2 regions of the Gordonia sp. Z-3 genome follow, and region 2 is predicted to be linked to the other one. Evidence: riboswitches for the same ligand, from Rfam matches in the RefSeq annotation. Region 2 holds a riboswitch; the other holds the start of a gene.
What was found. A riboswitch is a leader RNA that binds a small molecule or an ion and turns the genes downstream of it on or off. The one in region 2 is predicted to bind thiamine pyrophosphate.
Positions count from the first base shown of each region.

Region 1: linked by a shared signal. The riboswitch ahead of thiO (glycine oxidase ThiO) and the one ahead of thiC (phosphomethylpyrimidine synthase ThiC) in region 2 are both predicted to bind thiamine pyrophosphate.

Region 1 is NZ_JAZARS010000024.1:21,305-25,517, forward strand. It holds gene VX037_RS21745 (NUDIX hydrolase) at 1-377, shown strand, start outside; gene VX037_RS21750 (hypothetical protein) at 432-902, opposite strand; gene thiE (thiamine phosphate synthase) at 1,087-1,770, opposite strand; TPP riboswitch at 1,852-1,966, shown strand; gene thiO (glycine oxidase ThiO) at 1,964-3,073, shown strand; gene thiS (sulfur carrier protein ThiS) at 3,073-3,270, shown strand; gene VX037_RS21770 (thiazole synthase) at 3,275-4,093, shown strand.
Region 2 is NZ_JAZARS010000011.1:149,410-153,622, reverse strand. It holds gene VX037_RS14725 ((2,3-dihydroxybenzoyl)adenylate synthase) at 1-1,110, shown strand, start outside; gene VX037_RS14720 (siderophore-interacting protein) at 1,133-1,888, opposite strand; gene VX037_RS14715 (GNAT family N-acetyltransferase) at 1,947-2,294, opposite strand; TPP riboswitch at 2,482-2,597, shown strand; gene thiC (phosphomethylpyrimidine synthase ThiC) at 2,589-4,213, shown strand, end outside.

The sequences.
Region 1 (4,213 bases), on a different contig from region 2:
CCACCGGGATCCTGCTCCAGCACCGGGCGGTGTGGTCGCACCAGGGCGGTACCTGGGGTTTGCCCGGAGGTGCCCGCGACTCTCATGAGAGTGCGATCGACACGGCGATCCGCGAGGCCGACGAGGAAGCCGGTATCGGGGACAGCGCGCTGCGGGTGGTTGCCGCGATCGTCACCCACCAGGCGCCCAGCGGGTGGACGTACACCACGGTGATCGCAGAGGTTGATCAACCGGTGGACACCGTGGCGAACTTCGAGTCCGCTGAGCTGCGCTGGGTGCGCGAGGACGACATCTCCGAGTTGCCGTTGCATCCGGGTTTCGAGAATGCTTGGCCGATGCTGCAGGAACGCATCAACGCTCTCGATCCGCGGAGCTGAGAATCGGGCCCAATTCTGCAGTCGGGCCCAGTTTTGGGATCGGGCCACCGCCGGTCACTGCGTCGGCCGGAGCCGGTTGGCCCCGGCGATGAGTGCGCGGACGTTGGCTTCGTCGGCGGTCTGGCCGGTGCCGTACGCCCAGCATCGGCGGTCGTCGTGTTCGCACAGCAGGAATGTGATGACGGTCCCGGCGACCTCGCGCTGATGGAGTCCGGCGATCTGGACCGGCGCCCCGATGTCGTGCAACATCGACGTCATTGCCCCGATCGGGCCGGCGGCGGTCGCCTGTAACGACATGATCTTGTCGGCGTGGGCGATGGTGGCCTGGCAGGTGACCAGGTCTTCTCGGTCCCGTCGGGTCGACCAGGTGCCCAGCCGGATCGCCCCGGTCGGGGCGTACTCGGCGAGGAAGCCTTCCCAGCTCAGGCCGGTCGCCTCCTCGCGCATGCCGCGTGGCAGCGACTGACCGAACCGAGCCGCGAACGGATCGGTGCGTGGATGTGTTGTGCGTCGGATGGTGTGCATGGAATTCGCCTGTCCGGTCGAGGAGCGACCGACGGGCAGATGCGCAACGACCCCGCAGCGGGGGGTCGGTCAGATTCAGACCCCGCTGCGGCGGGTTACGAGCGCGTTCTGCATGCACAACATGATGGCGACCACGATAGACCGCGCAGTTGCGACGCGGCAACTGCGTTGTCGGCGCAACGTCCTACAGCGCACCACGCAACTGCGTGGCGGCCGTGCGTGGATCGTCGGCGGCGGTGATCGCGCGGACCACCACTGCCCGGCGGGCTCCGGCATCGGTCACCGCAGTGAGCCGGTCGGCGTCGATGCCGCCGATGGCGAACCACGGCTTCTCGGTCGCGACCGCCGCTGCCTGACGGACGAGGCCCAGGCCGGGGGCGGACCGGCCGGGTTTGGTCGGCGTGGGCCAGCACGGCCCGACGCAGAAGTAGTCGACGTCGTCGTCGTCGACCGCTTCGCGTAACTGTGTTGCGTCGTGGGTGGAGATGCCGATCGCGATGTCGGCGCCGGCAATGTGGCGGGCCAGCTTGGCGGGCAGGTCGCCCTGTCCGACGTGCAGGACATCGGCGCGTGACAGTGCGGCGATGTCGGCGCGGTCGTTGACCGCGAGCATCGCGCCGTGCTGGTGGGCGATGGCGCGCATACGTGCCAGGATCTCGAGTTCCTCTCGGGCCTCGAGGGTGCCGAACTGCGCTTCGCCGGGCGAACCCTTGTCCCGTAACTGGACGATGTCGACACCGCCGGCGACTGCAGCGGACACGAAGTCGACGAGATCTCCGCGTTCCCGGCGGGCGTCGGTGCACAGGTAGAGGCGGGCGTCGGCGAGCCGCGCGGTCCGCGCGCTTCGGGTGTCGGTCACGGTGGCCACGCTAGCCGTGGGAGTCGAGACGACTGCGGCCCCGGGTCGCCACCGCCGTGCCAACGCCCAGAACGACGGCGGTAGCCTGGGGTGGAACGACACGGGAGCCCGGGGTGCGCCGGGCTGAGAGTGCGGATCGATCCTCCGCTGACCGTTTGACCTGATCCGGGTAATGCCGGCGAAGGAAGGATGATCGGACGTGATTGCTGACAATTCCGGCTCCGCCACCGGCCTGCTGGCGGTGATCGGTGGCGGTGTCATCGGCTTGACCTGTGCGTTGGCCGCTGCCGACGCCGGTTGGCGGGTTCGGGTGTTTGACGCCGGCGCCGAGCATCGGGCGGCATGGGTGGCGGCGGGCATGCTCGGGTCCCTGGGTGAAGGGCATCCCGGGGAGGACGAGCTGCTGGCATTGTCCACCGAGTCGGTGCGCCGCTGGCCGCAGTTGCTGTCCCGTCTGGGCGGCCACAGCGTTCTGGCAGCCGCCGACTCGCTGTTCGTCGCAGCGTCCTCCGCCGACGCCGAACATCTCGATACTCTCGCCGACTTCGTCTGGGCCCGCCGACCGCGCGCCCAGGACGACCTGCGCCGGGTGGGCCCGACTGAGATACGGCGACTCGAATCGGCCGTGAGCTCCCGGCTGCACAGCGGCTATCTGGCCATCGGTGAGGGCGCGGTGGACAACCGTCGATTGCTCGCCGCGTTGCGGGAGGCGCTTCTGGCGGCCGGTGGTGAGGTGATCGAGCGGCGGATCAGTGATCTCGCCGAGCTGGCCGACGCCGATGACATCCTCGTCGCCGCGGGATTGGGAACGTCCGCGCTGGTGCCGGAGGTGTCGTTGCATGCGGCCAAGGGAGAGATCCTTCGGCTCCGCCGGACCACGTGGTCGGTGCCACCGCCAACGCACGTGGTGCGAGCGCGGATGCACGGTCGGGCGGTGTATCTGGTCCCGCGGCAGGACGGCGTCGTTGTCGGCGCCACTCAGTACGAACCGTTCGACGAGACGGCCTTTGCCCCCGATGTCGGCGGCGTGACGGACCTGCTGTCCGACGCCGTCGACCTCATGCCCGGTCTGCGTACCTACGAGCTGGCCGAGGCCGGTGCCGGCATGCGTCCGTGTTCGGTCGACGGGCTCCCCATCATCCGTCGCATCGATGAGCGGGTGCTGGTTGCCACCGGTCACGGCCGCAACGGAATCCTGTTGGCGCCCTATACGGCTCATGTGGTCCTCGACGTACTCCGCGGCGCTGCAGGCCGGCGCACTGTCGGGGCCACGAACGCGAGCGACGCCATCAACCAAGGAGTGAACAGATGATGACGGTCACCGTCAACGGAGAGGATATGACCCTGCGGCCCGATGCCTCGGTGGCGGAACTGCTGAGGAGTATGGGTCTGCCGGACCGAGGTATCGCCGTCGCAGTCGACGGCGTGGTTGTTCCCCGGGGGAGCTGGAGCACGGCCCTGCATGCGGGTGCCGGTGTCGAAATCGTCACGGCGGTGCAGGGTGGGTAGCGCGATGCGGAATGATCCGACCACGGATACGAATGCCGAATCCGCGCTATACGGGAACGCGAAGGCCACTGACTGTCTGCGGATCGCGGACCGCGAGTTCGCTTCTCGGCTCATCATGGGCACCGGTGGGATCTCCAACCTGGCCGTTCTCGAGCGGGCACTGGTGGCGTCGGGCACCGAGCTGACCACCGTGGCCTTGCGGCGTGTGAGTCCGGACTCGCGTACCGGGATGATCGAGTTGCTGCGCCGCCTCGACATCGCGATCCTGCCCAACACTGCTGGTTGCCATACGACGGCCGAAGCAGTATTGACCGCACAGCTCGCCCGTGAGGCCGTCGAGACCCATTGGGTGAAACTCGAAGTGGTGTCCGATGAACGTACCCTGCTACCCGACCCGATCGAACTGATCGACGCGGCGAGGGCCTTGGTCGACGATGGCTTCGCCGTGTTGGCCTACACCAACGACGATCCGGTTCTTGCCGGGCGGCTGCAGGATCTCGGTGTCGCAGCCGTGATGCCACTCGGGTCACCGATCGGTACCGGATTGGGTATCGCGAATCCGCACAACATCGAGATGATCGTCGCAGATGCACAGGTGCCGGTGGTCCTCGACGCGGGTATCGGCACTGCGAGCGACGCCGCTCTCGCCATGGAAATCGGTTGCGATGCAGTCCTGCTCGCCTCCGCGGTCACGCGCGCTGATGACCCGGAGCGAATGGCCACGGCGATGAGGCACGCGGTGATCGCCGGGCGTCATGCCGCCGGCGCCGGCCGTATCCCGAAGCGCTTCTGGGCTCGGGCGTCCTCGCCGCAACGCGCCTGAATAATACCTCGCGATGTGACGATCATGGCGAAATACATTGGCGTGGAGCCGGTTTCGATACGCGGCGGGCTCGCAGGCTCGCTCGCCGCTACGCAACCAGCGGGTTGGGGCAAACTGCGG
Region 2 (4,213 bases):
GAGACCACCAGATTGCCGTCGGCCGAGGACACCGACCCGGACGCGCCGGCACTGTTCCTCATCTCCGGCGGCACCACCGGGCTGCCGAAACTCATCGCGCGGACCCACAATGACTACGCCTACAACGCGCGCCGCTCCGCCGAGGTGGCCGAACTCACTGCGGCCGACACGTATTTGGTGGCGCTGCCCGGTGCCCACAATTTCCCGCTGTGTTGTCCCGGGATGCTCGGGGTGATGACGGTTGGGGGGCACACCGTCGTCACCGACAACCCCAGCCCGGACAACACCTTCGACCTGATCGAGCGCTACCGGGTCACCGTGACCGCACTCGTCCCGGCGCTGGCCCAGGTGTGGTGCGCGGCCACCGAGTGGGAACCCGCCGACATCAGCAGTCTCCGACTGCTGCAGGTGGGTGGCGCCAAGCTGGCCGAACCCGACGCCGTCGCACTCGATGCCGCACTGGGCGACGTGGTCCAGCAGGTGTTCGGGATGGCCGAGGGACTCATCTGCTACACCCGCCTCGACGACCCCCGCGAGTTGGTGCACGCGGTGCAGGGTGCACCGATGTCGGAGTTCGACGAGGTGCGGGTGGTCGATGAGAACGGTGACGACGTGCCCGACGGCACCGACGGCGAACTGCTGGTACGCGGTCCGTACACGATCCGCGGCTACTACCGCGCCGACGAGCACAATGCACGCTCGTTCACCCCGGAGGGCTTCTACCGGTCCGGCGACCGGGTACGCCGACTGCCGTCGGGCCATCTGGCGGTGACCGGCCGGATCAAGGACACCATCGTGCGGGCCGGTGAGAACGTCGCTGCCGATGACGTCGAGGAGAATCTGCTCGCCCACGAGTCGATCCGTGCAGCCGCAGTCGTCGGCCTAGCCGACGAGTCGTTGGGTGAAAAGATCTGCGCCGCCGTGGTGCTGTCGCACGATCATCCGCGGGGACGCGAACTGACGCTCCCTGAGGTCCGCACGTTCCTCGCCGAACGTGGACTCGCGTCGTTCAAACTGCCCGACCGCCTGGTGGTGGTGCCCACCCTGCCGGTCACCGCGGTCGGGAAGATCGACAAGGCGGTGCTGGTCCGGTCGCTGCAGGAGCCGTGACCGGGCTCACGCCTCGGCGTCGTCAGGAAGCCGGACCGTTCTCCCGCCAGTAGGCCTGGGCCTTCACGTTGGCCTTGCCAAGCTTGTAGTCGTTCTTGAACAACCCGGACACCGCGCGTGTGGACTTCATGTCCAGGGCGACGAACCCGTGATGATCGGTGGCGTCGAACGCGGCATCGCGGACCGCATCGGTCAGCGCCGTGCCGTCACGCTTGATCCAGTTGATGGTGTCCTGGTCGCGCAGTCGCAGCGGAAGCGACGTGTCGGATTCGTGCACGTACTCGAACCAGATCGTCGCCGGCGCCGACGGGTTCGACGACGCGGAGATCGCGTCGAGCAGCGAGTTGATTGCCGGCAGCGCCGCGGTGTCGCCCGCGATCAGCCAGCCCTTGGGGGCCGGGTCGCCGATGGCGAACTTCGACCCCATGAAGGTCGACGAGATGGTGTCGCCGGGCCGGGCCGACTGCGCCCACCGGGTGGCTGCGCCGTCGTGGATGGCGAACTCGAGGGAGAACGAGTCGGTCGCCGGGTCCGGATCGACAAGGGTGTAGGCGCGCTGATGGAGCTTGCCGTGCTTGTTCTCGAACCAGATGCGCAGCCACATCGTCGGGTGGACCGGGCGGTCGGCGAGCAGGCCGCCACCGGTGAAGCCAAGCCGGATGTAGTCGTCGGTGACCGGTTCATTGCTGGTCACGGTGAGCTCGTAGTCGTCGGCACCCATGAGCTTGAGGACGGCGCCCTGCCACCCGCGCGACTTGGACTTGGTCTGTTCCGCCATGTGACACGGCCTTCCCTCGACAGCAACTTCCGTCAGGGTAGCCTAACTTAGGCTGCGCTCACGCCGGCGCCAGCGGCACGATCCCCGGATGGGAATCGAGGTACGACTTGGTGAACGAGCAGACCGGCCTCAGCCGAGCTCCTTGGTCACGCACATACGCGATGGCCCCGACCATCAGGCGGGTGCCGAGACCGTGGCCGGTGTATTCGTCGTAGAGCACGGTGTGCAGGATCGTGATTGTCGGTTTTCCCTCGCTGACCTCGGTGCTGTACCCGAGCACGCCGACGAGGTCGCCGGCCACCCACAGCTCGAACCTGTCGCGGTCGGGATTGTGGACCACCTGGGCGATCTGCTGCAGAATCGCCTGCGCAGACTGTGGTGGTCGATGCTGATGCTTCCTCTGCACAATCCCTCCTGAACGCGGCGGATCGCCGGCGGCGGGGCTCCCCTCCCGACACCGACGTAGGACCCTATGTGATCCCTGTCACAGGCTACCCTACGATGGCGTAGGTTGTCGGTCGCGGCCCCCGGCCCGCACCGAGCACCGCGACGTCGTAGGGTGGTGCTGATCCCGGCGGACGCCGCGATCGACAAATTGAACACGCGGGGGCTCCCACGATCACCGGGGGCTGAGATGGCGACGGGACGGTCGCCGACCGCCTGAACCTGTCCGGGTAATGCCGGCGTAGGAAGTCGCATCATGGGAACACGTGTATCCGAAACTGCCGTCTCGACTGTCACCCAGGGGCCGATCGAGGGAAGCAGCAAGCACTACCGCGAGATCGATCATCTCCGGGTTCCGGCGCGACGCATCCAGCTGACCAACGGCGAGCACCTCGACGTCTACGACACGTCCGGTCCATACACCGACGTGACCGCGACCATCGACGTGGAGCACGGATTGCCGCCGACTCGCGATGCGTGGCACCGACCCGAACCAGTGAACGGGGCGTCGACGCAGCTGGCGTGGGCACGCGCCGGCATCGTCACCGACGAGATGCGCTTCATCGCCGCACGTGAGGGTGTCGAGGTGGAACTCGTGCGTGCCGAGGTCGCCGCAGGACGTGCGGTGATCCCCGCCAATCACCGTCATCCCGAATCCGAACCGATGATCATCGGCAAGCGGTTCGCGGTGAAGGTCAACGCCAACATCGGAAATTCGGCAGTCACCAGTTCGATCGCCGAGGAGGTGGAGAAGATGGTGTGGGCCACCCGATGGGGCGCCGACACCATCATGGACCTGTCCACAGGTCGCGACATCCACATGACCCGCGAATGGATCATGCGCAACTCCCCGGTCCCGGTTGGCACGGTGCCGATCTATCAGGCGCTGGAGAAGGTCAACGGTGATCCCACCAAGCTGACGTGGGAGATCTACCGCGACACCGTGATCGAGCAGGCCGAGCAGGGCGTGGACTACATGACCGTGCACGCCGGGGTGTTGCTGCGGTATGTGCCGCTCGCGGCCCGGCGGGTCACCGGCATCGTCTCGCGCGGCGGATCCATCATGGCCGCCTGGTGTCTGGCGCATCACCAGGAGTCGTTCCTCTACACCCACTACGAGGAGCTTTGCGAGATCTTCGCCCGCTACGACATCACCTTCTCGCTGGGTGACGGTCTGCGGCCCGGCTCGATCGCCGACGCCAACGACGAGGCGCAGTTCGCCGAGCTCCGCACCCTTGGCGAACTCACCACGATCGCCAAATCGCATGGTGTGCAGGTGATGATCGAAGGACCGGGCCACGTACCGATGCACAAGATCGCCGAGAACGTGCGACTCGAAGAAGAGTTGTGCGAAGAGGCGCCGTTCTACACGCTCGGACCGTTGGCCACCGACATCGCACCTGCCTATGACCACATCACCTCGGCCATCGGCGCCGCGATGATCGCGCAGGCCGGCACCGCGATGCTGTGCTACGTGACGCCCAAAGAGCATCTGGGACTACCCAATCGCGATGACGTCAAGGTCGGTGTGATCACCTACAAGATCGCCGCTCACAGCGCCGACCTCGCCAAGGGGCATCCGGGCGCGCAGGCGCGTGACGACGCACTGTCCAAGGCGCGCTTCGAGTTCCGCTGGACCGACCAGTTCAACTTGGCCCTCGATCCGGATACCGCACGCGAATATCACGACGAGACGATGCCCGCCGAACCGGCCAAGACCGCGCACTTCTGCTCGATGTGCGGGCCGAAGTTCTGCTCGATGCGCATCTCGCAGGATGTGCGCGACTACGCCGAGCAGAACGGCCTGGTGACCGCCGAGGACATCGACCGCAAGATCGCCGAGGAGATGGCCGCCAAGTCGGCGGAGTTCGCCGAGCACGG